4 regions of the Lelliottia sp. JS-SCA-14 genome follow, and region 2 is predicted to be linked to each of the others. Evidence: predicted binding sites of a transcription regulator. Region 2 holds the regulator's gene; each other region holds the start of a gene.
What was found. Region 2 encodes Fur, which represses iron uptake genes when iron is present. Its sites were predicted from a motif close to ATAATAATGAGAACNACTATCAA; they were not measured.

Region 1 (7,756 bases), 1.3 Mb from region 2:
TCGGTATTCAGACGTTAAAAGCGGGCGACACCGTGGGGTATGGCAGCCGCTATCGCTCGACGGGCGAGCAGCGCATCGGCATCGTGGCGGGCGGGTATGCGGACGGCTATCCGCGCATCGCCCCAACGGGCACGCCGGTGTGGATCGACGGAGTGCGTACCGGCACCGTCGGCACGGTTTCGATGGATATGATGGCGGTGGATCTCACCCCGTGTCCGCAGGCAGGCATCGGTTCGCCGGTGGAGCTGTGGGGGAACGAGGTTAAAGTCGATGACGTGGCCGCAGCGGCGGGGACAGTGGGGTATGAGTTGTTGACCGCTCTGGCGCCTCGTGTACCAGTGGTGACGGTGTAACTTCTTGCCGGATGGCGGCTTCGCCTTATCCGGCCTACGGTTCTGGTTTCCCCCTCTCCCTGTGGGAGAGGGTCGGGGTGAGGGCACCAGACCGCACTTCACCCGGCACAAAACTACTCCGGCTCATCCTCCATCGGACGCACACCCACTTTCCGCACCGCGTTATCTTCTTTCTCGGCGACGGTCCAGATCATCCCGGCAAACTCCACCTGGTCACCCACGACCGGCGCGGCACCCAGCAACTGCTGCACAATCTCGCCCAGCGTCTGCTGCTTATCGCGATACTCCAGCCCTTCGTCCAGGCCGTAAATCAACGCCACGTCGGCAAACTTCGCGTTGGCTTCCAGAATAAAATCGCCAAAGAAACGCTGGTCCAACGCCACCGGCGGCGACTGGCTGAACAGCTTCCCGAGCGCGGGCAGATCCGTTTCACGCCCAATCACGCAGAGAATATCCCCCTCGCGCAGACGGGTGCTGCCCGTCGGGTGCAGCAGGGCGTTATCGCGAAACAGCGCCGCAATCCGCGTTTCCGTCGGCATATGCAGGTCGCGAAGCGACGCGCCCACGCACCATTTATCGGCGCTCAGCTGGTAAACAAACTGCTCCCACGGGTTTTCCGGATGAATATCCAACCCGACGCGTGAAACCGGCAGCCCAACCGGCGGCACCACCACTTTGGCTTTTTTCGCCGCCCATCCGAGAGACGTCCCCTGGAACAGAAGCGACACCAGCACCACGAAGAAGGCGACGTTGAAGAACAGGCGGGAGTTATCCAGACCAGCCATCATCGGGAAGACCGCCAGAATGATCGGCACCGCACCGCGCAGGCCCACCCAGCTGATAAATATCCGCTCGCGCAGGTTAAACCCGCGGAACGGCAGCAGCCCGGCGAACACCGACAGCGGTCGGGCGAAGAAGATCATCCACGCCGAGAGGATAAGCGCCGGAATCGCAATCGGCAGCAGATCCGACGGCGTCACCAGCAGGCCGAGCACCAGGAACATGCCGATTTGCGCCAGCCACGCCAGGCCGTCGAAGTTCTGCAAAATGGCGTGGCGGTTACGAATCGGACGATTGCCCAACAGGAAGCCGCACAGATAAACGGCGAGAATACCGCTGCCGTCCATCGCTGTAGTCAGGGCGAAAATGAGGATCCCGCCGCTCAGGGCCAGCAGCGGATACAGCCCGGCAGGCAGGGAGATACGGTTAATCATCTGCTGCAGCAGATACCCGCCGGAAAGGCCAATCACAATCCCGAGGCCAAACTGCTGGAGAATATGCCAGGCAAACATCCAGCTCAGGCCGGTTTCGTGCGCCTGAATCATCTCGATCAGCGTGATAGTGAGAAACACCGCCATCGGATCATTGCTGCCGGATTCAATCTCCAGCGTCGAGCCGACACGTTCGTTGAGCCCTTTACCGCCGAGCAGAGAAAAGACCGCCGCCGCATCGGTCGAGCCGACAATGGCGCCGATCAGCAAGCCTTCCATGATATTTAGATGAAACAGCCAGGCGGCCATCATCCCGGTCAGGCCGGAGGTAATAAGAACGCCAACGGTCGCCAGCGACAGCGCCGGGCCGAGTGCCACGCGAAAGGAGCTGGCCTGGGTGCGCATCCCGCCGTCCAGCAAAATGACCGCCAGCGCGAGGTTACTCACCATGTAGGCGAAGGGATAATTATCGAATGGAATACCGCCGATGCCGTCGATACCCGCGAGCATGCCGATGGCCAGGAAGATAACAAGGATAGGTATGCCGAGACGCGAAGAAAATGAACTTAATAAAATACTGCAGGTTACTAATACTGAACCCAGAATGAAAAGACTGATTATCGCTGCGGCATCCAATGTTGTCTTACTCCCACCTCAATGTTGTGACTGTTACTAAAACCCTATCATATTAACGACAGAAACAGCGTTTTATTGAGGTGGAAATACGGCTTTTTTATGCCTTTAAGACAGGATGACCGCTCAGAGTTAACCGGCTTCCCGCCTGCGAGTGCGAAAGCGTCGCCTGAGCGCCAAGCGGCAGCGTCACCGTCTGCTGTTCGTGACCAAACGCCAGCCCGCTGATGACCGGAATATTCACGCGCGTACGCAGATAATCGATCATCGTTTCAAGCGTATAACCCGCATCGTAATCGTTCGGCGTCGCGCCGCTGAAACTGCCCAACACCACGGCGCGCTGACGGTCGAGAATACCCGCGTGCTTCAGCTGCAACAGCATACGTTCGACGCGGAACGGATGTTCGTTGATGTCTTCCAGCACCAGAATGCCGTTGTCGACTTTAGGCAGCCACGGCGTGCCGATAAGGGACACCAGCATCGCCAGATTGCCGCCCCACAGCTGTCCCTGGGTTTCACACGCCGGGCCATCGCCTTGCCACTCGACGCTAAACGTTGGGTTTTGCAGCGCGCGCCAGAAGTGCTCTTCGGTAAAGGCATTCAGCTCCGGCGCGCCGAAATTCCCCGCCAGCATCGGGCCGCTAAAGGTGATGACGTTATGCAGGGCCAGCAGCCCGAGCTGAATCACCGTGAAATCGCTGTGACCGCAAATCAGCAGCGGGTCCTGCTGCTGACGGCGGGCCAGTCCGTCCCAGTCGATCGCGTCCAGCAATCGGCTCGCGCCGTACCCGCCGCGCACCGCCAGAATAATCTGGTTTTTCCCCTTGAGGGTGGCCAGGTCGTTGATATCAGCCACTCTTTGCTGTTCAGTTCCGGCGAAACGCTGCAGACGGCGGGGGATAATCGTCTGATGAGCGACCCTGTGGCCGGACGCTTCCAGACGCTGCACGCCAAGCCGGGCGGCGTCCTGGTTAATGCAGTACCCGGACGGGGCAACAAGATGAAACTGAGACATGGCAAATCCTTGCTGAATGAGAAACTAAATGCCTATATCATGCCGCCTGTATGCGGTCTGCTTCAAGGGGCGGATGCTTAACCGCGATGATCGGCTATAAGGATAGATGACGTGAAATTGAGATGGTTTGCTTTTTTGATTGTATTGCTGGCGGGCTGTAGTTCAAAACAGGATTATCAAAATCCGCCGTGGAATCCGGAAGTGCCGGTTAAACGCGCGATGCAGTGGATGCCGATCAGCGAACAGGCCGGTAAGGCGTGGGGCGTCAGTCCGCGTCTGGTGACGGCGATCATTGCGGTCGAATCCGGCGGCAACCCGACGCTGGTGAGCAAATCCAATGCGGTGGGCCTGATGCAGCTTAAAGCTTCCACCGCCGGGCGCGAAGTTTACCGCTACATGGGCTGGAGCGGACAGCCGTCCACCAGTGAGCTGAAAAACCCGGAGCGTAATATCTCCATGGGGACCGCCTATCTGAGCATTCTGGAACACGGCGTGCTGAAAGGCATCGAAGATCCGGAAGTGATGCAGTATGCGCTGGTGGTGTCGTACGTGAACGGAGCGGGGGCGTTACTGCGCACCTTCTCGTCGGATCGCAAAAAGGCCATCAGTGAGATTAACGGCATGGACAAAGACGAGTTCTTTGATCATGTGGTGAACAATCACCCGGCACCACAGGCTCCACGCTATATCTGGAAAGTGCAGAAAGCGATGGATGCCATGTAATGCCGTAGCCGGGCAGCGAGCCGCTGTCCGGCGCGTTTCAGAGCACCTTATTCGCGCGCTCCCGTGCTTCTCGCTCCAGCGAGAAAATAATTCTCTGCAGTTCCCTTTCAGCCCCAGGCCCGACATTCAAAAAGCGAAAGCTCAGCCGCGGTGTGGTGATGGTCTCATTTTTGCTGTCCACAACCTTGCGTTCGCTGATAGCAATCAGCTGCGCGTCAAAGTAAAAACGTCCCCAGCCAGCCATATCCAGTTCAATCTGTGAAAAACGCATCCCTTCCACCAGTCCGTCCGGTCGTGGTGTGTCCATCAGTGCGCCCATCCCGCCGAGTGACAGGTCGAAGAGGCGAAAGCGGATCTCTTTTTTGTCCGGCATTTTGGCCTTACAAAAATAGGAAGGGTGCAGCGGGGCGTTAATACGGAAATACTCCCGGCGCTGGACGAACCACAGGCTGTCCGGCAATGGAGTAATAAACGCCGGCAGATTGAGATATTCGCCTTGTTCCACATGCGGCAGGACAAATTCAACCTTCGCCCCTTTGGTTTCTGCCAGCACGGAGATGTTTTTCGCACACAGTACCGCCCGGTTCTCATACTCCTGGCTGCCGAGGTCAATCACCAGACGCTCCGGTGTCGCTTCCAGGATCCTGCTGATGAACTGATTTGTAGCCCAACTGATGCGCACAGGCACTTCGCCCTTGTGCAGGTCGCGTAATACACCTAATACAGCCAGCGGATTTTGCTTCAGGAACTGCTCACTGTAATTACTCACGCCGAATGGCTCCTCGATTGTCTGACGGACTGTCCCAGAAGTATCGGCAATGGTGAGCGGAACTTAATACAAACCGGTGATTTTTTTTCAAAATTGAGAGGTAATTAAGTCGGTGAGAAGAAAACGGTTTTAGCGCGGTGACCTATACTTAAGTCACTTGCGCGAAACATTTTCAGCGCATGCATTTCATCTGCAAGAGGGCATCGCAATGGGTATCATCGCCTGGATTGTCTTTGGTCTTATCGCCGGCGTTATCGCAAAATTCATTATGCCGGGACGTGATGGTGGCGGTTTCATTCTGACCTGCGTGCTGGGGGTCATCGGTGCGGTAGTCGGCGGCTGGCTGGCGACCATGTTTGGCGTCGGTGGCAGCGTCAGCGGCTTTAATCTGCACAGTTTCCTGGTGGCCGTCGTGGGCGCAATCGTCGTCCTGGCGGTTTTCCGCCTGCTCAGACGGGCATAAACAGCGAAACGGCTCTCACTGAGGGCCGTTTTTTTTGCCCCCATATTGCTTTGTTAATCGAAATGAGAATAATTGTCGTTCTTTGTATCATCTAATAATAAGACGACAATATGAACACCTCGCGTTTTGCAGTATGTGCGTTGGCAGGAGCCGTTTCACTGGCGTTGCAAACCTGTGCGTTTGCGGAAGAATCCACGATAGTCGTGACCGGATCAGAGCAGGGCAGCGCGCTCCCGGAATGGACCAACAGTGCCACCAAATCAGCGGTGGCCGAAAGTAAAACCCCGCAGGTCATCAACACCATTTCCGCCACCGAGATCGAACAGCGCCACGCGAATTCGGTCAACGAAATCCTGCGCTATGCCCCTGGCGTGTCGACGGAAGTGCGCGGCAACACCTCCTACATGAGCGAATATAAAATTCGCGGATTCACCGTCGAGCAGGAGTATTACAACGGCCTGCAGCTGCCGTACAACGTCACCGGGAACACCAAAGCGCGCATCGACCCGCTGCTGATCGAGAGCGTCGATATCCTCAAAGGCCCGGCTTCGGTGCTCTACGGCGGCGGCTCGCCGGGCGGGCTGGTCAATATTCAGGGCAAAAAACCGCAAAAAGCGGCGCAGACGGAAGTGGGCTTTACTACCGGCACGCGTAACCTGAAAGAGGGGTATCTCGACTCCACCGGGCAAATCGCCACCAGCGACTGGAACTACCGTCTGCTGGGTAAAGCGACGGAGGGCGACGATCAGCCGCACACCACCCGCACGGAAAACTACCTGGTGGCCCCGTCCGTCACCTGGCAGCCGGACAGCAAAACGCGCCTGACCCTCGACGCGCTGGCGCAAAACTCCCCGAGCCTGACGCCGTCTAACCCGCTGCCGCTCTCTTACCTGCGCTCGAAATATGCCGATCGCCGCGATTATGCGGGCGACGAGTGGAGCGGTTTCAAACAGCGCCAGTGGATGCTGGGCTACAGCTTTGAACACGAGTTCGACAGCGGCTGGGGATTCAACCAGAAAGCGCGCTATTTCGATGTGGACACGCACCAGCGCAGCATCTACTCCACCGGACCGGGCGCACAAGTCTATGAGCTGAACCGCTTTGCCTACACCACCGATGAAGATCTGCAGAGCTTTAATATCGATAACCAGGTCACCAAAACGCTCGAACTGGGCGACTGGAAACATCATCTGCTGGCGGGGTTTGACTATCAGAAGCTGAACTCGCACTTCCACTATCGCTACGCGTCGAACACGCCGGGCATCGACATGCGCGACCCGGACTACTCGCAGGTGAACGACGGGGCGCTCGGTCTCTATACCGCGCAGAAAAACCGCCTGAGCTATCAGCAGAACGGCTACTACCTGCAGGACCAGATTGAATTCGGCGGCCTGAACCTGCTCGGCAGTCTGCGCTACGATGACTACCGTTCAGTCACTACCGATTATCTGCAAAACGGTGATAAAGCCTGGGTGTCGCAGGATCGCGTCACCAAACGTCTGGGGGCGCTGTACGCCTTCGAGAACGGCATTTCACCGTTCATCAGCTACTCCGAAGGCTTTGCGCCGGTCTCACCGCAGGGCACGCTGACGGCGAAAGACGTCAAACCGACCACCAGCAAACAGGTGGAAGGCGGGGTGAAATACCTGCTGGAAGAGTACGCGACCACCTTTACCGCCTCGGTGTTTAACATCCGCCAGAAAAACGTGGTCACCACCGATCCGGGCTTCCTCAATTATCGCCAGACTGGCGAAGTGGAGTCGAAAGGGGCAGAGCTGTCGGCCATCAGCCGTCCAACGGATAACCTGACGCTGATTGCCAACTACGCCTACACCCACGCGATAAACACTGAAGATGAGAAGTACAAAGGCAAACGCCCGACGCAGGTGCCGGAAAACGCCTTTAATCTTTGGGGGGATTACACCTTCGACAGCACGCCGCTGAAAGGGCTGAACCTCGGCGCAGGGGCGCGCTACACCGGTCCGATGGAGATCGCGCCGACCAACGATCGGGGCAAACTGGGTGGCACCACGCAGTACGACCTGGCCGCTTCGTATCAGATGGGTGAAATCATGCCGTCGCTGGCCGGGCTGACCCTGAAAGCCAGCGCGCAGAACATCACCAACAAAGAGACCTTCACCTGCTACGACGCAACCAACTGCTGGATTGGGCGGGATCGCACGGTACAGGTGGGGGCGAGTTATAGTTTCTGAGTTTTCCCCTCACCCTAACCCTCTCCCCGTGGGAGAGGGAACTCGCTTGCTTTTCTCCCTCTCCCCGTGGGAGAGGGCCGGGGTGAGGGCATCAGACCGCACAACCCCTACTTCGCCGCACTCTTCTCCACACCCGCCACATCATCGTTCGCCGCCGGCTGCGTCGCCGGCAAGCTGTCGCACGGTTTCTCTTTCGGGCACACCAGGTCCAGCATCTTCAGCGTCACGCCGTTGGTCCAGCCGAAGCCGTCCTGCAGCGGATACTCACCGCCGCCTCCGCCGGTCCCGGTGGTTGACACATCATATTTCTCCACCAGTTTCTGCTCGCGATCGTAGGTGTGCTGCACGTTGGTCAGGAAACGCCAGGTCACATCCA
Region 2 (7,756 bases):
GTTAATCGCAACGGCCAGATAGTGGTTCGGATTCATCAGGCCCGCAGGGGTGACGATCCCGTGGCGGTCGTAGTCCGGGTCGTTGGCAAACGCCAGATCGAACTTATCGCGCAGAGCCAGAAGACCAGCCATCGCACACTCGGAGGAGCAGTCCATACGGATGGCGCCATCTTTGTCGAGGTGCATAAAACGGAAAGTCTGATCGACCTGATCGTTCACGATGGTCAGATCCAGCTTGTAGAATTCGGCAATGCGCTTCCAGTATTCGATCCCGGAACCGCCGAGCGGATCCACGCCCAGCTTCAGGCCCGCTTTCTGAATCGCGGCGATATCGACGATATCCGCCAGCCCTTCAATAAACGGCTGCACCAGATCCAGCTCTTTCACGTGGCCGGAGGCCATGGCCTCATCCAGTGAAATACGCTTCACGCCGTTCAGGCCAGCAGCCAGCAGCGCGTTGGCGCGGTCTTCGACCACTTTGGTGACGTTGGTATCAGCCGGGCCACCGTTCGGTGGGTTGTACTTGATACCACCGTCGTCCGGCGGGTTGTGCGACGGGGTGATGACGATACCGTCCGCCTGTGTGCCGCCTTTTTTGTTGTGCACCAGAATGGCGTTCGAGACCGCAGGGGTCGGCGTAAAGCCGTTATCTTCCTGGACGATCACGTCAACGCCGTTCGCGGCCAGCACTTCCAGCACGGAAATGAACGCCGGTTCGGACAGCGCGTGGGTGTCTTTCCCGACATAGCACGGACCGGTCACGCCATTTTTCGCGCGCTCTTCCGCAATGGCCTGGGCAATGGCCAGAATATGCGGTTCGTTAAAGCTATGGCGCGCCGCGCTGCCGCGGTGGCCAGACGTACCAAACTTCACTGCGTGTTCTGCGTTGCCCACTTCCGGCTTCAGCACGTAGTACTGCGCGGTGAGTTGAGCGACGTTAATCAAATCGCTTTGTTGTGCAGGCTGACCCGCACGTTCGTGATTTGCCATTGCCTGGTCCTTCCTGTGCAAGGGTTAAATGGTACCGCAAACCTTTTCAATCAATTCCGCCGGGAATTGCATCGACTGCATGATGTGTTCGACCATGCTGCATTTGCGTCCGGTGTTGGTATTGGTGATCACCCAGTACGGCGTACCAGGGACATGTTTAGGTTTGGTTTGATTGCCGTTGGCAAGCAGCGTCTGCTCGTCGCCCGCGAAGTAGACGCGGGTACGGCCATGAAGCGAATCAGTGGCTTCGGCAAACGCTTTGTTATCCAGTGAATAGAGTGTAGACAGCACCAGCATAAAGCGGTTAACCGCTTTCTTCTGCTCGGCGTATTCGTCGGAAAGCAGCAGTTCACGCACTGCGCGGACTTTGTCTTTCACCGGGGCGACTGTTTTGACTTCAACAGCAGCGCTCAGCTGACGAACCTCTTTAGAAACCGGAGTTGCAGGCTGTGAGGCGGCGGAAAATTTCAGCATACGCCGTAAAATGTCGGACGCACTCTCGCCAATATGTCGCGTGTGGCTGGCAATATACTGATAGAGCTCATCATCAACTTCGATTGTTTTCATCTTAATCCAGTGCAATATCTTATCTGAATACAAGTCGTTGGGATTATAAGGGCTAATCCCAACCGCGGATAGGGTCAAGCCAGGCTTGCGGCAAAAGTCAGATTAAACTGGAACCTTGCAGCCGGGCGGCAGAATGGTCAACATAATACCCTAACCTGACATACGTAAAAAAAGAACTTTGCCATGAAATTGAATAGCCGAGCGCAATCTGCACAATCGCCGAACAATAATTCTCCCATCGTACTGGTTCATGGCCTGTTTGGCAGCCTCGATAACCTGGGCGTGCTGGCCCGCGATCTGGTGGCCGACCACGATATCCTGCAGGTGGATATGCGCAACCACGGCCTTTCCGAGCGCAGCCCGGAGATGACCTACGCCGCGATGGCGCAGGATCTGCTGGATACCCTCGATGCCAACCAGATTGAAAAAGCGACGCTGATTGGCCATTCGATGGGCGGCAAAGCGGTCATGGCTCTGACGGCGCTGGCTCCTGAGCGTATCGACCATTTGGTGGTGATCGACGTCGCCCCGGTGGATTACGACGTGCGCCGTCATGATGAAATCTTTGCGGCGATCAACGCCGTGACCGAGGCGGGCGTTTCCACGCGCCAGCAGGCAGCGGCGGTGATGCGCGAACATCTGGATGAAGAAGGCGTGGTGCAGTTTCTGCTGAAATCCTTCGTCGATGGCGCATGGCGTTTTAACGTGCCGGTGCTGTGGGATCAATATTCCCATATTGTCGGCTGGGACAACGTTCCGGCCTGGCCGCACCCTACCCTGTTTATCCGTGGCGGGAATTCCCCGTACGTCACCGACGCCTGTCGCGATGAGCTGCTGGCGCAATTCCCCCAGGCGCGTGCACATGTGGTAGCCGGAGCCGGACACTGGGTTCACGCCGAAAAACCGGAAGCCGTGCTGCGGGCGATTCGTCGTTATCTCTCTGATAATGTGATTTGATTAAAAAGCCAGCGACCGGTTGCCTGCGGGTCACCAGTCGTTGGCGTGCAGGTTGACGTCATGTATGATGTCGCGCTCATCGCCCCGGCAATAGCAGGGCTGCTTGTTTTCCCCCGAAGTCTCTGAATCATGGCCAAAGAACAAACGGACCGCACGACATTAGATCTGTTCGCGACTGAACGTCGACCGGGACGACCAAAAACCAATCCGCTTTCGCGTGATGAACAGTTGCGCATCAATAAGCGCAATCAGCTAAAACGCGACAAGAGTCGTGGGCTTAAACGCGTCGAGCTAAAACTCAACGCGGAAGCGGCTGACGCCTTAAGTGAACTGGCCGACGCCCGCGAAATCAGCCGCAGCGAGCTGATTGAAGAGATGCTGATGGCGCAACTTCAGGCGTGGCGCAGCACCAGGTGATCGTCTGAAAATCCACTCATTTGTCCCTTTCATGTAGCACAGAGTGCAGTCCCGCGTGATAGCTGTTTCCGCAGACTTCCCTGTTCTGCTATGATTGCCCTTATCCGTGGACAAATTGCGCCACCATACCATTAAGTTTCAAGAGGTTATTTTACTCATGGCAATCATCGGCATTTTTTTCGGCAGCGATACCGGTAATACCGAAAACATCGCAAAAAACATTCAAAAACAGCTTGGTAAAGACGTTGCCGACGTGCATGACATTGCTAAGAGCAGCAAAGAAGATCTCGAAGGCTACGATATTCTGCTGCTCGGCATCCCAACCTGGTACTACGGCGAAGCGCAGTGTGACTGGGATGATTTCTTCCCGACGCTGGAAGAAGTCGATTTCAACGGCAAGCTCGTGGCCCTCTTCGGCTGCGGCGACCAGGAAGATTACGCAGAGTACTTCTGTGATGCGCTGGGCACCATCCGCGACATCATTGAGCCACGCGGCGCCGCGATCGTCGGCCACTGGCCAACGGCGGGCTATCATTTCGAAGCTTCTAAAGGCCTGGCGGATGACGACCACTTTGTTGGCCTCGCTATCGACGAAGACCGTCAGCCAGAGCTGACCGCAGAGCGCGTCGACAAGTGGGTGAAACAGATCCGCGAAGAACTGCACCTCGACGACATTCTGAACGCCTGATCAAATCTGTGAGGTGTAGCGTTTTACGCTATGCCTCATTGATAGATAATTCCAATCAAAATAATTGCTACAAATTTTTAACTTTTGCGTTCATACCTGTACAATGTCCCAGGGTTAAAGTGGATGCCATCGAACAAGTTTGTTGGTGATACCACGTTTTTATAAGCATACTTTGCTTGAGACTTGCGGTTTTCATTTAGACATGGCAGTTCTATAATGAGACGCATTATCCCAACTGCATTTTCTGTCACTTCTTAAGGAAGTGAATCGTTTAGCAACAGGACAGATTCCGCATGACTGACAACAATACCGCATTAAAGAAGGCTGGCCTGAAAGTGACGCTTCCTCGTTTAAAAATCCTGGAAGTTCTGCAAGGGCCGGACAACCATCACGTCAGTGCGGAAGACTTATACAAGCGTCTGATCGACATGGGCGAAGAGATTGGGCTGGCGACCGTATACCGCGTTCTGAACCAGTTCGATGACGCCGGCATTGTCACCCGTCATAATTTTGAAGGCGGTAAATCCGTTTTTGAACTGACGCAGCAGCATCACCACGATCACCTGATTTGCCTCGACTGCGGCAAGGTGATTGAGTTTAGCGATGACTCTATCGAAGCACGTCAGCGTGAGATTGCCACCCGACATGGCATCCGTCTGACCAACCATAGCCTGTATCTGTATGGTCACTGTGCTGAAGGCGATTGCCGCGAAAACGAGCACGCTCACGATACCAAATAATTCTGCTTCATACTCTGAGCCAACCTGACGGTTGGCTTTTTTTTTGCCTGCAATAAATGCAAAACGCCCGGCGAGCTCTCGCTGCCGGGCGTTGATGAACGCAGATTACTGCGCGTTGTTCTTGCGAATTTCCTGCCAGAGCTGGCCGCAATCGGCTTTCACTGCTTCACCATTACCCGTTTTACGCGCCTGGATACAGGCCTGATAGTCCATCACGCGAACATTCTCTTGCGTCGCAAACTGCTCATGTGCCTTTTCTTTCTTCAGTACCGTCAGCACGCTCTGGCAGGCCTGGATTTTCTCCGGCGAGCCTTCCGCGGTGTTGATACAGGTGCTGTAAGCCTCTTTGAGACGAGAATCTTCTTTCGGTGCCTGAGGCTGCGCACAGGCAACCAGACCCGATGCCAGTACCGCCACCACTACAATTTTCTTCAACATGTTGGTCTCCATTCCGGCGGGTGTGACCCCGCCAGGCAGTTCATCAGAAGATGGTGAATGGTGCGATAACCATGAATTTCACGTCACGTTCATCCTGGAAGATGTTGCCGTAACCGCCTGCGTAGCTTGGGATATCAGAGTGGTTGTCATACTGCGTGAAGTGCAGTTTGAACATGGTGCCTTTCGCGCGACCGTCCTGCAGGGTATACATCGCATCCAGGCTGTAAGCGGACTCTTTCAGGCGATAGTTTGGATCGTAGTAAGCGTCTGGCGTAGCCATGTCGCCCGGCTTCGCGTCCCATGCGTAGGCGTAAGATGCGCCCACTGCCCAGCCCGGCAGATTCCAGTTTTTCAGGTCATACATCGCGCCGAAGAAGAGCGCTTTTTCGCCGTCGGCGTTGAAGTCTGAACGGTTATCCCACCAGATATCCAGACGACCGTTGGAAGAGGCGTAGGTTGGCGTCATACGCTGCAGGAAGTAGCCCTGCTGCCCTTCGGCTTTGACATAAGTTCCTTCGAGTCGTAAATCCACCTGACCGATTTTGTAGCCAAAGGTCAGCGCCTGTAGCCATGCGGTACCGTCATACAGATCGTTCACACTGCCATCGCTGACTTTGTCACGCGTACCGTAGAACTGATAGCTGGTGGTCAGCGGGCCGCCAACGATATCGAATTTGTAGCTGGCTTTGGCGAAATACTGATCGACGTAACCTTCCGCCTGGCCGAACGCCGCTTCCAGCACGAGGTCGTTTTTGAAGTCATATTTCGCGCCGAGAGAGTGTAGATACTCCACGCGGGTCTTTTTATCGTTCTGGTAGAACTTGTCCATCTCGATGTGCCACGGCGCTTTGTACTCGTTGGTCCACATGTAGGAGAAGCTCAACGCACCCGCATCGCCGTAGTCAAAGTTCGCCCCGGCTTCCGCGCCCTGGTAAGTACCTGGCATGAAGCTCCAGTGTGGGGCTAACAGGGTCTGACCGGTTGGCTGAATGTAACCACCGCGCGCCCATACTGGACCGTATTTGAATTTTGCCGCCGCTTTATACAGGCTGATACCGCTCTTATCGCCAGACCAGTCTTCTTTGTACGCTTTGTTGCTTGAGGAGAACGCGATTTCGTTCGGGTGTGCGCTATCGCCGTTTTCCGCCATTTCGATGGCCGTGAAAGCAGCAATATCCAGACCGAACATATCAGCCGCATAACCGGACTGGAAATCCAGGTTGGCGTTCCAGGTGGAGTGAGAAAGGTTAACTTTGTATTTGTCGCCGTCGGTGACATCTTTACGGTCACGTTCACGCTGCCAGTAATAGATACCGCCCGTGAGTGTCGAATCATCGATAAAGCCTGCTGCCTGAGCCTGCGGAGCTGCAATAAAGCCCGACATTGCTGTCACACCGGCGATAGCCAGCGCCAGCGCACTACGTTTGCCACTGAACGTACGCATAGATTGTTCCTCTTTGACGAATAAAAGCGCCTTAAACGGCGAAAAATCTAAAAGACCAAATGGTCAGGGGTAGTCTGTAATACCCTCGAATTAACTACCGCCTTTAGACTATTTTTCGCGACGCGAATTATCAATGCTTTTCAGTGGGCAAAATGCAGGATTATGACGAAGTGCACATAATTGGTAGTGATTTGTAACACATCACCTGCGACAAGGCTTAAGCGGAAAAATATGGTTAAATTCAGTGAGTAATGAAATTTGATAGCGCTTACATACTTTAATTTGGCTTATTCCGTATTACACGAAACTTTATTATAAAAAATAAGTAGCAGCTCATTGACGTGTTATTTTGCGGTTAAAAAATGGCACGAAAAGTAAAAGCATGATCGATAAGCAAAAAAAACGCCGCGTTGTGCGGCGTTTGTCTCTCATTGACCAGGCTTACTCGCCGATTTTGGCCCAGGTGTCACGCAGACCGACGGTACGGTTAAATACCAGTTTGGTAGCGGTTGCATAACGGCTGTCGAGACAGAAGTAACCTTCACGCTCGAACTGATACGCTTTACCTGCTTCGGCCGTTTTCAGGGAAGGTTCTGCATAACCCTGTTTGATGACCAATGATTCCTGGTTGATGGTCGCCAGGAAATCTTCTGCCGCGCCCGGGTTCGGAATGCTGAACAGACGATCGTACAGACGAATTTCAACCGGCAGCGCGTGTGCTGCGCTCACCCAGTGGATCACGCCTTTCACTTTGCGTCCGTCAGCAGGATCCTTGCTCAGGGTCTCTGCGTCGTAAGTACAGAAGATAGTCGTGATGTTGCCTTCGGCGTCTTTCTCAACGCGCTCAGCTTTGATCACGTACGCATTGCGCAGGCGAACTTCTTTGCCCAGCACCAGACGCTTGTACTGCTTGTTCGCTTCTTCGCGGAAGTCAGCGCGGTCGATCCAGATCTCGGCGCTGAACGGCACTTCACGGCTGCCCATTTCCGGTTTGCTCGGATGGTTCGGCATGGTGACCTGCTCGCTCTCGCCCTGCGGGTAGTTTTCGATAACCAGTTTAACCGGATCGATAACCGCCATCGCGCGCGGTGCGTTTTCGTTCAGATCTTCGCGAATGCAGGATTCCAGAGACGCCATCTCAATGGTGTTGTCCTGCTTGGTCACGCCGATACGCTTGATGAATTCGCGAATAGAGGCAGCTGTATAGCCACGACGACGCAGACCGGAGATGGTCGGCATACGTGGGTCATCCCAGCCTTCTACGTGCTTGTCCGTCACCAGCAGGTTCAGCTTACGCTTGGACATCACGGTGTATTCCAGATTCAGACGAGAGAACTCGTACTGACGCGGATGCACAGGGATGGTGATGTTATCCAGCACCCAGTCGTACAGACGACGGTTGTCCTGGAACTCCAGCGTACACAGGGAGTGCGTAATGCCTTCCAGCGCATCACTGATGCAGTGGGTGAAGTCGTACATCGGGTAGATGCACCACTTGTTGCCGGTCTGGTGGTG
Region 3 (7,756 bases), 340 kb from region 2:
CAGGGCGGAAAGCTTGATGGAAATCCCCGGTCCTTCATAAATGCCGCGACCGTTCGAGGCTTTACCAATCGCGTGGATCGCCTGCTGGTAAGAGACCATGTACGCCTGCGCGTCGGTGGCGGTCAGGGCCGCTTCGCCGAGCATGTCGTAGGAGTAGCGGAAACCTTTGTCTTCGAGCTTACGGGCGTTGGCCAGCGCTTCGGAGATGGTTTCCCCGGTGACGAACTGTTCGCCCATCAGGCGCATCGCCATGTCCACGCCTTTGCGGATCAGCGGTTCGCCGCTCTTACCGATAATACGGTTCAGGGAGCGGGAGAGGTTGGCTTCGTTATGGGTGGAGACCAGTTTGCCCGTAAACAGCAGGCCCCAGGTGGCGGCGTTGACGAACAGCGACGGGCTGCGGCCAATGTGCGAGTGCCAGTTGCCGTTGCTGATTTTGTCGCGTATTAACGCATCGCGCGTGGCTTTGTCCGGAATACGCAGCAGCGCTTCCGCGAGGCACATCAGGGCCACACCTTCCAGCGAAGAGAGGGAGAACTCCTGCAACAGGCCCTGCACCATTCCGGCGCGGCCGCTGGCGGATTTCTGATTACGCAGTTTGTCGGCGAGCTGATACGCCAGGCTGTGCGCCTGAGACGCAATCGGCTCCGGCAGACGGGCCTGCTCCAGTAACATCGGCACGGCGTCGGTTTCGGCACGACGGTACGCAGCGGTGATCGCCGCGCGGCTGACGGATTGCGGCAGGATCTGCTCGGCAAAATCGAGGAACGGCTGGTGATTCTCTTCGGCGGCGGCTGCGGCTTCATCGCTTTCATTGGCGGCACCGGCCAGCAGGGCAGGCAGCTCCGGTAAATCGTCTTCGTTTTCCAGACGTTCCAGATAATTAAAAATAGCCTGCTTAATTAACCAGTGCGGCGTGCGGTCAATGCGGGTTGCAGCGCTCTTAATCCGTTCGCGGGTCGCGTCATCCAGCTTAACCCCCATGGTGGTCATGCCCATGCCAAAACTCCTGTTGATCTGTAGTGATGTTCGGTCGTTAGCGTGAAATATCCACCATGTTGCAACTTTGTGCAACCGTGTTAAATGTGACCTGGTCTGCAAGCTGAAAAATGAATGGATTGTTAAGCATAAGTTAGCTGGAAAATAAGGCGGAATTCTGCGTGTGAGGCCAGTTTTTATGCGGCAGTTAACACTTTTAAAAGGTGCAACCCGTGAAAGCGTGAGCGAGTGCAACCTATATAAAAGACGTATGAAACCAGGGATGAATTTGATGTAAATGCAGTGTTAAATCATTTGTGCATGAGGAGCGCTTACGGCAGGATACGCGCGCCCAACCGAAATACACTCATCATCACCCCGTTCCGGTGATGGAATAATTAAGGCAACCGGGAAGGTTGTCGCTCGACATTTTTGGAGATTTTAAATGGCAATTAGCACACCGATGCTGGTGACATTTCTCGTTTATATTTTTGGCATGATCCTGATAGGGTTTTTGGCATGGCGATCAACCAACAGTTTTGACGACTATATTCTGGGCGGGCGCAGTTTAGGGCCGATGGTCACCGCGCTCTCTGCGGGGGCTTCCGACATGAGCGGCTGGCTGCTGATGGGCCTGCCGGGCGCGATTTTCATCTCCGGTATTTCAGAAAGCTGGATCGCGATAGGCCTGACGGTCGGCGCGTGGGTGAACTGGAAGCTGGTGGCGGGGCGTTTGCGCGTTCACACCGAAGTGAACAACAACGCCCTGACGCTGCCGGACTACTTCACCGGTCGCTTTGAGGATAAGAGCCGCGTGCTGCGCATCATCTCCGCGCTGGTGATCCTGGTGTTCTTCACCATCTACTGCGCCTCGGGCATCGTGGCCGGTGCGCGTCTGTTCGAAAGCACCTTCGGCATGAGCTACGAAACGGCGCTGTGGGCCGGTGCGGCCGCGACCATCATCTACACCTTCGTCGGCGGTTTCCTGGCAGTTAGCTGGACCGATACCGTGCAGGCGAGCCTGATGATCTTCGCCCTGATCCTGACGCCGGTGATTGTGATTTTCACCGTTGGCGGCTTTGGCGATTCGCTGGAAGTGATCAAGCAAAAGAGTATCGAAAACGTCGATATGCTGAAAGGCCTGAACTTCGTGGCGATTGTCTCGCTGATGGGCTGGGGTCTGGGCTACTTCGGTCAGCCGCACATTCTGGCGCGCTTCATGGCGGCGGATTCCCACCACACAATCGTTCACGCGCGTCGTATCAGCATGACGTGGATGATCCTCTGTCTGGCGGGCGCAGTGGCCGTTGGCTTCTTCGGGATTGCGTACTTCAACAACAACCCGGCGCAGGCGGGGGCGGTGAACCAGAACGCTGAGCGTGTGTTCATCGAGCTGGCGCAAATTCTGTTCAACCCGTGGATTGCCGGGATTTTACTGTCGGCGATTCTGGCAGCGGTGATGTCGACCCTGAGCTGTCAGCTGCTGGTCTGCTCCAGTGCGATTACCGAAGACCTGTACAAGGCCTTCCTGCGTAAAGGCGCGAGCCAGAAGGAGCTGGTGTGGGTCGGGCGCTTTATGGTGCTGGTGGTGGCGCTGGTCTCCATCGCCCTGGCAGCCAACCCGGAAAACCGCGTGCTGGGCCTGGTGAGCTACGCGTGGGCGGGCTTCGGTGCGGCCTTTGGTCCGGTCGTGCTGTTCTCCGTACTCTGGTCACGCATGACCCGTAACGGCGCGCTGGCGGGGATGATTATCGGGGCGGTGACGGTGATCGTCTGGAAACAGTTCGCATGGCTGGGTCTGTACGAAATCATCCCAGGCTTTATCTTCGGCAGCATCGGGATTGTGGTGTTCAGCCTGCTGGGCAAAGCACCGTCGGCGTCGATGCAGGAACGTTTTGCTGAAGCGGATGCGCATTACCACACGGCACCTCCGTCGAAATTGCAGCCGGAATAAGTTGTGCGGTCTAAAGCCCGGTGGCGCTAGCGCTTACCGGGCCTACAAAACCCGCAAATCTGTAAAATATGTAGGCCGGGTAAGCGTTAGCGCCACCCGGCTTTTTTTGTATCAGAACTGCACGCACACCGGCTGATCAACCCGCATCACCGACTCCTGCGCAAAGCGGGATTTGTAGATCCCGCGCAACGCTTCGATATTGCTCTCGCTCTGGGCGTCCTTCCCGTGGATCAGCATCAGCGCTTTGCTCGGCTCACGCGCTACTTTCCCGTCGTTACCCAGCCACTGCCCGCGCGCATCAAACACCGTTAAGCCATCGCGAAAACGCGGCGTCACGTCCTGATCGACAAACTGCTGCCACTCCTGGCCGGTGATCGCCGCACCCGCCGGACGATTCAGGCCGAAATAGAGGGTAGTTTGCTGCATCTGGTTATCCGCTTTGCAGGTGGCGTCAGCGGCGGTGTGAGAGGGGGCGTTGCAGCCTGCCAGCAGGAAAAGCGCGGCAACCATAAGCCCGGTTTTGATGGTCATAGTTTGGTATCCTCGTTGTTGTTGCGAAAAAAAAGCCGGGTGGCGGCTGCGCCTTACCCGGCCTACAAATCATCATCACGAAATCAGAGCACCAGCCCCGCGAAGCTCGCCGACAGCAGGCTCACCAGCGTTGCGCCGTACACCAGGCGCAGGCCAAAGCGTGACACCACGTTGCCTTGCTTCTCATTCAGCCCTTTGATCGCTCCGGCCACAATGCCGATAGAGGCAAAGTTAGCGAACGACACCAGGAAGATGGAGAGAATGCCCAGCCCGCGCGGCGTCATCTGACCGGCAATTTTTTGCAGCTCAATCATCGCCACAAATTCATTCGCCACCAGTTTGGTTGCCATAATACTGCCCGCGTTCAGGGCATCGCTGAGGGGAATGCCGACCAGCCACGCCAGCGGATAAAACACATAGCCCAGGATCTGCTGGAAGCTCATGCCAAATACGCTGGAGAACAGGGCGTTGACCGCGCTAATAAGCGCAATAAAGCCAATCAGCATCGCCAGAATAATCATCGCCACTTTAAAACCGGCCAGAATATACTCGCCCAGCATCTCAAAGAAGCTCTGGGATTCGTGCAGTTTTTCCAGTTTGATTTCCGGCTCAGATTCCGGGCGCGCCGGGTTGATGACCGACAGAATAATAAAGGTGCTGAACATATTCAGGATCAGCGCCGCGACCACAAATTTCGCATCCAGCATGGTCATATAGGCGCCGACAATCGACAGGGAGACGGTGGACATCGCCGTCGCCGCCATGGTGAACAAGCGACGAGAAGAGAGATCGCCGAGCACCCCTTTGTAAGCAATGAAGTTTTCCGACTGTCCGAGGATCAGCGAGCTGACGGCGTTAAAGGATTCCAGCTTGCCCATCCCGTTCAGTTTTGACAGCAGCGTGCCGATGACGCGAATAAAAATCGGCAGAATTCGCCAGTGCTGGAGAATACCGATCAGGGCAGAAATAAAGATAATCGGACAGAGTACGCCGAGGAAAATGAACGCCAGCCCTTTTTCACCCATCCCGCTAAAGACAAAATTGGTGCCTTCTGCGGCAAATTTCAGCAGGGATTCAAAGAAACCGGAGACATATTTAATCACGAATAAACCGCTTTCGGCGTGCAGGAAAAAGAACGCCAGCGCAATTTCAATCACAATAAGCTGTAAAACATAACGAATACGAATTTTTCGGCGGTCGAAACTCACCAGCCAGGCGAGCGCAAGAATAATCACCAGCGCCAGCAGGAAATGAACAAAGTTATACATTTTAGATTTTCAGCAGGTAAACGAAGCGCTTATTTAGCCATAGGGAGGGGGAAGCGTAAATGGGCATTTACGTTATAACTTATATACATAACGGTAACGATCGTAACTATTAACCGGCGATGGATTTACAACTCGTCATCAAAACCCAACACATTTCGCTTGTTTTTCTCTCTGCCGTAATGATAATCACTATCACAGTTATTTACCTTTCTTTGCATCAGTTGACCGCGATAAACATTTAAGGTGTCGGCATGTTTGTTCCATTTCTCATTATGTTACGTGAAGGTCTTGAAGCGGCCTTAATTGTCAGCTTGATCGCCAGCTATCTGAAGCGCACCCAGCGGGGCCGCTGGATTGGGATGATGTGGGTGGGCGTTTTCCTCGCCGCCGCACTCTGCCTGGGGCTCGGTATTTTAATCAACGAAACCACCGGTGAGTTCCCGCAAAAAGAGCAGGAGCTGTTTGAAGGGATCGTCGCGGTCATCGCGGTGGTGATCCTCACCTGGATGGTGTTCTGGATGCGTAAAGTGTCGCGCAACGTCAAAGTTCAGCTGGAGCAGGCGGTGGATAACGCGCTGCAAAAGGGTAATCACCACGGTTGGGCGCTGATTGGGATGGTCTTTTTCGCCGTCGCGCGTGAAGGGCTGGAGTCGGTCTTCTTCCTGCTGGCGGCATTCCAGCAGGACGTGGGGATCTGGCCGCCGCTCGGCGCGATGCTCGGCCTGGCGACCGCAGTGGTGCTGGGCTTTATGATCTACTGGGGCGGCATTCGCCTCAACCTCGGCGCGTTCTTCAAATGGACCAGCCTGTTTATTCTGCTGGTGGCCGCCGGGCTGGCCGCGGGGGCCATTCGCGCCTTCCACGAGGCGGGCCTGTGGAACCACTTCCAGGACGTGGCTTTCGATTTCAGTAACACGCTCTCCACCCATTCTCTGACCGGCACCCTGCTCGAAGGTATCTTCGGCTATCAGGAAACGCCGAGCGTCAGCGAAGTGGCGATGTATTTCATCTATCTCATTCCGGCGCTGGTGCTGTTCTTTATGCCATCACGCCCCAGTACTCAGCCGTCGCGTACTGCGCCCTGAAGTGCTTCGTGTTGTTTATACATACTTTTAGAAAGGGAAGGGTCATGGCAATTCAATTTCGACGTACTGCGTTACAGGCCGGTGTGGCAGCGCTGTTTGCTTATGCATTTTCTGCGGGCGCGGCGGATGTTCCTCAGGTAAAAGTCACCGTGAACGACAAACAGTGTGAGCCGATGACCATCACGGTCAACAGCGGTAAAACCCAGTTTATCATTCAGAACCATAGCCAGAAGGCGCTGGAGTGGGAGATCCTCAAAGGCGTGATGGTGGTGGAAGAGCGTGAAAACATCGCCCCTGGGTTTAGCCAGAAGATGACTGCCAACCTGCAGCCGGGCGAGTACGACATGACCTGTGGCCTGCTGACCAATCCGAAAGGCAAGCTGATCGTCAAAGGCGAAGCCACGGCGGATGCGGCAAAAGGCGAAGCGCTGCTGAGCCTGGGCGAGGCGATCACCGCCTATAAAGCTTACGTCACCAAAGAAACCGCCGATCTCGTGACCGGTACCAAAGCCTTCACCGACGCGGTGAAAGCGGGCGATATCGAGAAAGCGAAATCCCTCTACGCGCCGACGCGCCAGCACTACGAGCGTATCGAACCAATCGCCGAGCTGTTCTCTGACCTCGACGGCAGCATCGACGCCCGTGAAGACGACTACGAGCAGAAAGCCGCCGATCCGAAATTCACCGGCTTCCACCGTCTGGAAAAAGCGCTGTTTGGCGACAACTCCACCAAAGGGATGGAGAAATACGCGGAACAGCTGAACACCGACGTGCTGGAGCTGCAAAAACGCATCAGCGAGCTGGCCTTCCCGCCGTCAAAAGTGGTGGGTGGCGCGGCGGGCCTGATTGAAGAAGTGGCCGCGAGCAAAATCAGTGGGGAAGAAGATCGCTACAGCCACACCGACCTGTGGGACTTCCAGGCCAACGTTGAAGGCGCGCAGAAGATCGTAGACCTGCTGCGTCCGCAGCTGCAGAAAGACAACAGCGAACTGCTGGCGAAAGTGGATGCCAACTTCAAGAAAGTGAACACTATTCTGGCGAAGTACCGTACCAAAGACGGGTACGAGACGTATGACAAGCTGACCGACGCCGACCGTAATGCGCTGAAAGGCCCTATCACTACCCTGGCGGAAGATCTGGCTCAGCTGCGCGGCGTACTGGGTCTGGACTAAGCATTATGAGTAAATATCAGGAAGCCGACGTGGCGGAACCTTCCCGCCGTCGACTGTTAAAAGGGGTGGGGGCGCTGGGCGGCGCGCTCGCTCTGGCGGGCGGTTGCCCGGTGGCGCATGCGGCCAAACCGCAAAGCGCGCCGGGGACGCTCTCCCCGAATGCCCGCATGGAGACGCAGCCGTTCTACGGCGAGCATCAGGCCGGGATTCTGACGCCGCAGCAGGCGGCGATGATGGTGGTGGCGTTTGATTCTCTGGCCAGCGATAAAGCGGATCTGGAACGTCTGTTCCGCTTGCTGACGAAGCGCATTGCGTTTCTGACGGCCGGCGGCCCGGCACCGGAAACGCCAAACCCGCGGATGCCACCGATGGATTCGGGCATTCTGGGGCCGTTTATCGCCCCGGATAACCTGACCGTGACGGTCTCCGTCGGCGAGTCGCTGTTTGACGCGCGCTACAATCTTGCGAAACACAAACCGAAAACGCTGCAAAAGATGACGCGTTTTCCGAATGATTCCCTCGACGCGGCGCTGTGTCATGGCGATCTGCTGATCCAGATCTGCGCGAATACCCAGGACACGGTGATCCACGCTCTGCGCGATATCATCAAGCACACGCCGGATCTGCTGAGCGTGCGCTGGAAGCGGGAAGGGTTTATCTCCGACCACGCGGCGCGCAGCCAGGGGAAAGAGACGCCGGTTAACCTGCTCGGTTTCAAAGACGGGACGGCGAACCCGGACAGTCGCGATACAGCGCTGATGAAAAACG
Region 4 (7,756 bases), 2.0 Mb from region 2:
TTACTACTCAAACCCATTACGATTGATGGGAGAGTGTAACCGTTCTTACGTAGCCCCCCAATTGGGAGCATTGTTGAGTAACGAAAAACAGTGTTACTCAGGTTCAGATTGAACCAGCTGTCAATTACGACAAGCCCGCGCATTATACGTAAATCTGAACACAACGCAAGTGCCGTTTATAAAACAGACTCCAGGGGCGGGTTTTGCGTAGCGCCTCGACAGTTTGCTGCAAACAATCACCAGTAAAGCTGATTCACTGGAATGCGCTACGCAGAGGTCAAATTTGCGCCTTGTCCGGATGAAACTCAGAGAAGAGGATGTCGCAGCGATAACTTTAGAGGCTTACACCATGCTAGCGGCACTCCCCTTTCTGATGATCTACACCCTGTTGACCTGTCTTCTGATCCGCGCGGATATTCGTTCCGGGCTGTTGCCGGACAAATATCTCTGCCCGCTTCTTTGGACGGGTCTGCTGTTCCATCTCGTCAACCATCCGGATTTCCTCGCCAGTGCTGTTGTGGGTGCAGTGGCGGGATACCTTGGCTTTGCCTGCGTTTACTGGGGATTTCGGACGGTGTTCAAAAAGGAAGGGCTTGGATATGGGGATGTGAAATACCTTGCTGCCCTGGGTGCCTGGCACGGCTGGTGCGTACTTCCTGCGATGGTACTCGCAGCGGCACTGTTAGCCACGAGCTATGTGCTCATTCAGGTGCTGCGCAATCCTGGTAAACAGATACATAAAAACCCGCTACCGTTTGGCCCTTTTATGGCGGCAGCAGGTTTATTGGCGGGCTGGCAGAGTTTAATCAGTCTGCCACTTTGATCTGAGACTGCAGGTAGTTTTGCAATCCAATTTTACCGATGAGGTCCAGCTCGGTTTCCAGCCAGTCGATATGGCCCTCTTCATCTGCCAGAATCGTGATCATCATATCGCGACTGACATAATCATGAACGCTGTCGGCGTAAGCGATGGCTTCTCGAAGATCTTTCGCACCTTCAAGCTCAAGCCTGAGGTCGGACTGCAGCATCTCTTCGACATCTTCACCAATGCCGAGCTTGCCGAGATCCTGCAAATTCGGAATGCCTTCAAGAAATAAAATACGCTCGATGTATTTATCGGCATGTTTCATCTCATCGATGGATTCATGGTATTCGACATCGTTGAGGCGTGTCAGGCCCCAATTTTTGAACATTCTCGCATGGAGAAAATACTGATTGATTGCGACAAGCTCATTTCCCAATAATTTATTGAGATAACTTATGATTTTAACATCACCTTTCATTATATAGTCCCTCCGCTTCCACTTATTGAAGCGTAGATGGGGCTACAGGGATGTCAAAAAAAAGATAGCCTGTCAGGCGATCTCTTTGTATTCCGGGATCTGCATCAATTCGTCCTGCATTATCTCTCGCGCTGCGCGTACGCACTTACCGCATTGATTTCCTACCGGAACAAACTTACGAAGCTGTTGGAAAGACTGAGGGTGAAACTGGCGAACGGCCTGACGTATTTTTTTGTCACTCACACCATTACACAAACAAACGTACATAAAAACTCCCGCTCAATTTATGATCAAAGTGTAAGTGAGAATAATTATGATTACAATAGCACATGCGTGGAGAGACGGGCCGGGAGCGAACAAAAAATGCGAATAATTGTGACAGCCAATAAACACAAAAAGCAAAAAGGGCGCCGAAGCGCCCTTTTTTATTCAAAACTAATTAACGAGTAATTAGCTCAGAACTTTAGCAACAACGCCCGCACCAACAGTACGGCCGCCTTCACGGATTGCGAAACGCAGACCGTCATCCATCGCGATTGGGTGGATCAGGGTAACAACCATTTTGATGTTGTCGCCTGGCATTACCATCTCAACGCCTTCTGGCAGTTCGATGGTACCGGTCACGTCAGTTGTACGGAAGTAGAACTGTGGACGGTAGCCTTTGAAGAACGGAGTATGACGGCCGCCTTCATCTTTGGACAGGATGTAAACTTCAGATTCGAATTTGGTGTGCGGCTTGATAGAGCCTGGCTTAGCCAGTACCTGACCACGTTCGATTTCTTCACGTTTGATACCACGCAGCAGAACACCAACGTTCTCACCAGCACGGCCTTCGTCCAGCAGTTTGCGGAACATTTCAACGCCAGTACAGGTAGACTTAGCAGTCTCTTTGATACCAACGATTTCAACTTCTTCGCCAACTTTAACGATACCGCGCTCTACACGACCGGTTACAACAGTACCACGGCCGGAGATGGAGAATACGTCTTCGATAGGCAGCAGGAACGGCTTGTCAATCGCACGCTCTGGTTCTGGGATGTAAGAATCCAGGAAGCCAGCCAGCTCAACGATTTTAGCTTCCCACTCTGCTTCGCCTTCCAGCGCTTTCAGAGCAGAACCACGGATGATTGGAGTATCATCACCTGGGAAGTCGTACTGGGACAGAAGTTCACGAACTTCCATTTCTACCAGTTCCAGCAGCTCTTCGTCATCAACCATGTCGCATTTGTTCAGGAACACGATGATGAAAGGAACGCCAACCTGACGACCCAGCAGGATGTGCTCACGAGTCTGAGGCATAGGGCCGTCAGTCGCAGCAACAACCAGGATTGCGCCATCCATCTGAGCAGCACCGGTGATCATGTTTTTAACATAGTCGGCGTGGCCCGGGCAGTCTACGTGTGCGTAGTGGCGAGTCGGGGTGTCATATTCAACGTGGGAAGTGTTGATGGTGATACCACGAGCTTTTTCTTCTGGTGCGTTATCGATCTGGTCGAATGCACGAGCAGAACCACCGTAGGTTTTAGCCAGAACGGTAGTGATTGCAGCAGTCAGGGTAGTTTTACCGTGGTCAACGTGGCCGATAGTACCAACGTTGACGTGCGGTTTTGTACGTTCAAATTTTTCTTTAGACACGGCTATATTCCTTACTATAGTGCCCCCTCACCGAGGGGACACGGGATTTTGGTTTTTAACCCCGGGGCTTATTTGCCGCGGGCTTCGATTACGGCCTGAGCAACGTTGTTAGGCGCATCATCATACTTCAGGAATTCCATGGAGTAAGACGCACGACCTTTGGTCAGAGAACGCAGCTGAGTTGCGTATCCGAACATTTCAGACAACGGAACTTCAGCATGAATCTGAACGCCAGTAGCGTTAGATTCCTGACCTTTCAGCTGACCACGACGACGGCTAAGGTCACCGATGACATCACCAGTGTTCTCTTCCGGAGTCTCAACTTCAACCTTCATAATAGGCTCAAGCAGAACTGGTTTCGCTTTCTTAAAGCCATCTTTGAAGGCGATAGAAGCGGCCAGTTTAAACGCCAGTTCAGAGGAGTCAACGTCATGGTAAGAACCGAAGTGCAGACGCACACCCAGATCTACTACCGGATAACCAGCCAGTGGACCAGACTTCAGCTGCTCCTGGATGCCTTTATCAACGGCAGGGATGTATTCGCCAGGAATTACACCACCTTTGATGTCGTTGATGAACTCGTAACCTTTCGGATTTGAGCCCGGCTCCAGTGGGTACATGTCGATAACAACATGACCGTACTGACCACGACCACCAGACTGCTTAGCGTGTTTACCTTCAACATCGGTAACTTTCGCACGAATCGCTTCGCGGTAAGCAACCTGAGGTTTACCCACGTTAGCTTCAACGTTGAATTCACGCTTCATACGGTCAACGATGATGTCGAGGTGCAGTTCACCCATACCAGCGATGATGGTCTGGTTAGATTCTTCATCAGTCCATACGCGGAATGATGGGTCTTCTTTAGCCAGACGGCCCAGAGCCAGACCCATTTTTTCCTGGTCAGCTTTGGTTTTCGGTTCAACGGCGATAGAGATTACCGGCTCTGGGAACTCCATACGCTCCAGAATGATCGGGTGATCTGGGTTACACAGGGTGTCACCAGTAGTCACGTCTTTCAGACCGATTGCAGCAGCGATGTCGCCCGCACGAACTTCTTTGATCTCTTCACGTTTGTTTGCGTGCATCTGTACGATACGACCGAAACGCTCACGTGCCGCTTTCACGGAGTTCAGGATGGTGTCACCGGAGTTAACCACGCCAGAGTACACGCGGAAGAACGTCAGGTTACCCACGAACGGGTCGGTAGCGATTTTGAACGCCAGTGCAGCAAACGGCTCTTCATCACTTGCGTGACGTTCAGCCGGAGTGTCTTTACCGTCGTCCAGGATACCGTTGATCGCAGGAACATCTACTGGGGATGGCAGGTAATCAATTACCGCATCCAGCATTGCCTGAACACCTTTGTTCTTGAACGCAGAACCACAGGTTACCAGGATGATTTCGTTGTTCAGAACGCGCTGACGCAGAGCTTTCTTGATCTCTTCTTCAGTCAGTTCTTCACCACCCAGGTATTTCTCCATCAGCTCTTCTGAAGCTTCTGCAGCGGACTCGATCAGGTTCTGGTGCCATTCTTCGGCCAGTGCCTGCATGTCTGCTGGGATATCTTCATAAACGAAGGTGACGCCTGCATCTTCTTCGTTCCAGTTGATGGCTTTCATTTTCACCAGGTCAACAACACCGGTGAAACCTTCTTCAGCACCAATTGCCAGCTGCAGCGGAACCGGAGTCGCGCCCAGACGGGTTTTGATCTGACCAACAACTTTCAGGAAGTTAGCACCCATACGGTCCATTTTGTTAACGAACGCGATGCGTGGAACTTTGTATTTATTAGCCTGACGCCATACGGTTTCAGACTGTGGCTGAACACCACCAACTGCGCAGTAAACCATTACTGCACCATCAAGAACACGCATGGAACGTTCAACTTCGATAGTGAAGTCAACGTGGCCCGGGGTGTCGATGATGTTTACGCGATGCGGTTCATACTGCTTAGCCATACCTGACCAGAATGCAGTAGTCGCTGCGGAGGTGATGGTAATACCACGCTCCTGCTCCTGTTCCATCCAGTCCATGGTGGCTGCGCCGTCATGAACTTCACCGATTTTATGGTTTACACCGGTGTAGAACAGAATACGTTCGGTAGTAGTGGTTTTACCGGCGTCGATGTGCGCACTGATACCGATGTTACGGTAGCGTGCGATGGGTGTTGTACGAGCCATTTGATTCCTCGTTTGATTCTTTGGCGTTCAGTTAAGTAACCCAGAGCGGGCGGCTTCTCTGAAGCGCCCGCCTGGTGACTATGACTCCGAAGGGATTACCAACGGTAGTGTGCGAACGCCTTGTTGGCTTCTGCCATACGGTGAACGTCTTCACGTTTCTTAACTGCAGTACCTTTGTTGTCTGCAGCATCAGAAAGTTCGTTCGCCAGACGCAGAGCCATGGATTTATCACCGCGTTTACGAGCAGCTTCAACGATCCAACGCATTGCCAGAGCATTACGACGAACCGGACGAACTTCAACTGGAACCTGATAAGTAGAACCACCAACGCGGCGGGACTTAACTTCTACAGTTGGGCGAACGTTGTCGAGAGCGACTTCGAAAGCTTCCAGTTCATTTTTACCAGAACGCTGAGCCAGGGTCTCCAGCGCGCTGTATACGATTGCTTCTGCAGTAGATTTTTTACCATCTACCATCAGGATATTTACAAATTTTGCCAGCAGTTCTGATCCGAACTTAGGATCTGGAAGGATTTTACGCTGACCAATGACGCGACGACGTGGCATGGGAATACTCCGTTGTTAATTCAGGATTGTCCAAAACTCAAAGAGTTTAGTTTGACATTAAGATAAATCAGTTTGGCCTTACTTAACGGAGAACCATTAAGCCTTAGGACGCTTCACGCCATACTTGGAGCGAGCTTGCTTACGGTCTTTAACGCCGGAGCAGTCGAGCGCACCACGAACGGTGTGATAACGAACACCCGGAAGGTCTTTTACACGACCGCCACGGATCAGGATCACGGAGTGTTCCTGCAGGTTGTGACCTTCACCACCGATGTAGGAAGTCACTTCAAAACCGTTGGTCAAACGCACACGACATACTTTACGCAGTGCGGAGTTTGGTTTCTTAGGAGTGGTGGTATATACACGAGTACATACGCCACGTTTCTGCGGGCAGGCTTCCAGCGCAGGCACGTTGCTTTTTGCAACTTTGCGAGCGCGTGGTTTGCGTACCAGCTGGTTAACTGTTGCCATTAAATAGCTCCTGGTTTTAGCTTTTGCTTCGTAAACACGTAATAAATCGCCTCATACAATATGAGGACGCGAAATTTTAGGGCCACGCCGAAAAGGTGTCAAGAAATATACAGCGATCTCGCCTCACCAACTCATTTGAGTGGCGTGTTTCACCGTCAGATTGACGAAATCAGTATAGCTAACCGCGCCGATTTTGGCTGAAATTTGACCAACAAGGCCACGGGCAGCAATGTCTTCCTTTAGCGCAGAGACAGTAATGGGGGCATTGTTGAGAATTTCAACAAAGCGGCTGCCCTCAATTGCGGCCAGAACACCGTCCTGGATCAGCAACAGATCGTCGCCTTCACCCAGCATTCTCAGCAACCCTTCGATGTCGCACTGCCACGGGGAGTGGCGCAAGGTATGGAGCATGACGGCCTCAGAAAGTCAGAACAGTTTGATAATGGGAGAGTTGTTCGCGTAACGCTTGTGGGGAAATGACGGTGGCGTCCAGCACCATGGCGCTGTTTTCATCCAGCCCGCGCTCTTTTAAAGAGGCCGCACAAACCCAGAATGTCTCGATGTCGTAAAGCGGTAAAACTTTAAAGGTCGCAATATAGTCTCGTGCCAGAATCTGCTGCGGGTGTTGCCCGGCCAGAATCTGGAAGACGCCATCACCGATAAAGAACACGCCGATATCTTCCGTCAGCGACGAGGTTGCCAAAAGCGCATCCAGCCCTTCCCTGCCCGCCGCGCTGCCGTGAGGGGCGGAGGTAAATACAAATGCAATGCGGTTCATCAGAATTGCACCATCCGATCGCAGGTCAGTGCCGCTTGCGCCAGCGCGCCTAACCCACTCAGAGAAAATCCAGGCTGGAGGTTCGCCGCCGCAAGACCGAGACGCTCAGCTTCAGCGTTATCCGTCACGCCGCGACGCAAGGCCGCCGCTACGCAGATGTGCAGTTCGACGCCCTGCTGCTCGTTAAGATTCTGCCAAGCGCGCACCAGATCAAACTCATCCGATGCCGGTGAAGTCAACTGATTCGCGTTGTAGACCCCTTCGCGATAGAAAAAAACGCTCTCCAGCTGATGCCCGGCAGCCAACAACGCCTCAGCGAATTGCAAAGCGCTACTGGCCTGCTGAGTACCGTAAGCCGGCCCCGTCACCATGATGGCAAAACGCATTACTTCTCTTGTCCCAGAAAATCACCGCTTTTGAACTGGCGGATGTAGAGATAAACCGTGTGCTTGGAGATGTTCAGGCGATCGGCTACCTGGTTAATCGCATCCTTAATATCGAAAATACCTTTCTCATAGAGGTTCAGCACGATCTGGCGGTTCTTGGCGTTGTTCGATACGTTGCGATCGGCATTCACCTCTTCGATGGTGAACTCCAGCGTCTGAGTGACGAGGTCTTCCACCGAGGAAGCAAAGTTCACCGACGAGTTCACTTCCGGCGTTTCAGGCGGAACAAAGGTGCTCATGATTTGAGAGAAGGGCACATCAAGGTTGATGTTGATACACAGCAGCCCGATGACGCGGTGATCGCGGTTACGGATGGCGATCGTTTCTGACTTCATCAGAACGCCGCTTTTGGCACGAGTAAAATAGCATTTGGAGACGCTGCTGTCCGCGCCGG

Region 1: a site for Fur is predicted at 5,236-5,258, ahead of U9O48_RS13115 (TonB-dependent siderophore receptor). Genes of this name have one in related genera too.
Region 3: a site for Fur is predicted at 4,911-4,933, ahead of efeU (iron uptake transporter permease EfeU). Genes of this name have one in related genera too.
Region 4: a site for Fur is predicted at 1,585-1,607, ahead of bfd (bacterioferritin-associated ferredoxin). Genes of this name have one in related genera too.

Annotation. Positions count from the first base shown of each region.
Region 1 is NZ_CP141606.1:2,793,430-2,801,185, reverse strand. Features, by position in the region: gene dadX (catabolic alanine racemase DadX) at 1-353, shown strand, start outside; gene U9O48_RS13140 (potassium/proton antiporter) at 467-2,200, opposite strand; gene ldcA (muramoyltetrapeptide carboxypeptidase) at 2,298-3,212, opposite strand; gene emtA (membrane-bound lytic murein transglycosylase EmtA) at 3,324-3,935, shown strand; gene ycgR (flagellar brake protein YcgR) at 3,973-4,704, opposite strand; gene U9O48_RS13120 (GlsB/YeaQ/YmgE family stress response membrane protein) at 4,913-5,167, shown strand; gene U9O48_RS13115 (TonB-dependent siderophore receptor) at 5,278-7,380, shown strand; gene U9O48_RS13110 (alpha,alpha-trehalase) at 7,488-7,756, opposite strand, start outside.
Region 2 is NZ_CP141606.1:1,471,922-1,479,677, reverse strand. Features, by position in the region: gene pgm (phosphoglucomutase (alpha-D-glucose-1,6-bisphosphate-dependent)) at 1-990, opposite strand, end outside; gene seqA (replication initiation negative regulator SeqA) at 1,015-1,557, opposite strand; gene ybfF (esterase) at 1,741-2,514, shown strand; gene ybfE (LexA regulated protein) at 2,644-2,931, shown strand; gene fldA (flavodoxin FldA) at 3,089-3,619, shown strand; gene fur (ferric iron uptake transcriptional regulator) at 3,913-4,359, shown strand; gene chiQ (ChiQ/YbfN family lipoprotein) at 4,465-4,794, opposite strand; gene chiP (chitoporin ChiP) at 4,841-6,241, opposite strand; gene glnS (glutamine--tRNA ligase) at 6,683-7,756, opposite strand, start outside.
Region 3 is NZ_CP141606.1:1,811,709-1,819,464, forward strand. Features, by position in the region: gene putA (trifunctional transcriptional regulator/proline dehydrogenase/L-glutamate gamma-semialdehyde dehydrogenase) at 1-999, opposite strand, end outside; gene putP (sodium/proline symporter PutP) at 1,424-2,932, shown strand; gene U9O48_RS08475 (DUF3574 domain-containing protein) at 3,044-3,463, opposite strand; gene U9O48_RS08480 (NupC/NupG family nucleoside CNT transporter) at 3,547-4,731, opposite strand; gene efeU (iron uptake transporter permease EfeU) at 4,983-5,816, shown strand; gene efeO (iron uptake system protein EfeO) at 5,861-6,988, shown strand; gene efeB (iron uptake transporter deferrochelatase/peroxidase subunit) at 6,994-7,756, shown strand, end outside.
Region 4 is NZ_CP141606.1:4,417,528-4,425,283, forward strand. Features, by position in the region: gene U9O48_RS20685 (A24 family peptidase) at 350-823, shown strand; gene bfr (bacterioferritin) at 807-1,283, opposite strand; gene bfd (bacterioferritin-associated ferredoxin) at 1,356-1,550, opposite strand; gene tuf (elongation factor Tu) at 1,734-2,918, opposite strand; gene fusA (elongation factor G) at 2,987-5,101, opposite strand; gene rpsG (30S ribosomal protein S7) at 5,197-5,667, opposite strand; gene rpsL (30S ribosomal protein S12) at 5,764-6,138, opposite strand; gene tusB (sulfurtransferase complex subunit TusB) at 6,262-6,549, opposite strand; gene tusC (sulfurtransferase complex subunit TusC) at 6,557-6,916, opposite strand; gene tusD (sulfurtransferase complex subunit TusD) at 6,916-7,302, opposite strand; gene U9O48_RS20735 (helix-turn-helix transcriptional regulator) at 7,302-7,756, opposite strand, start outside.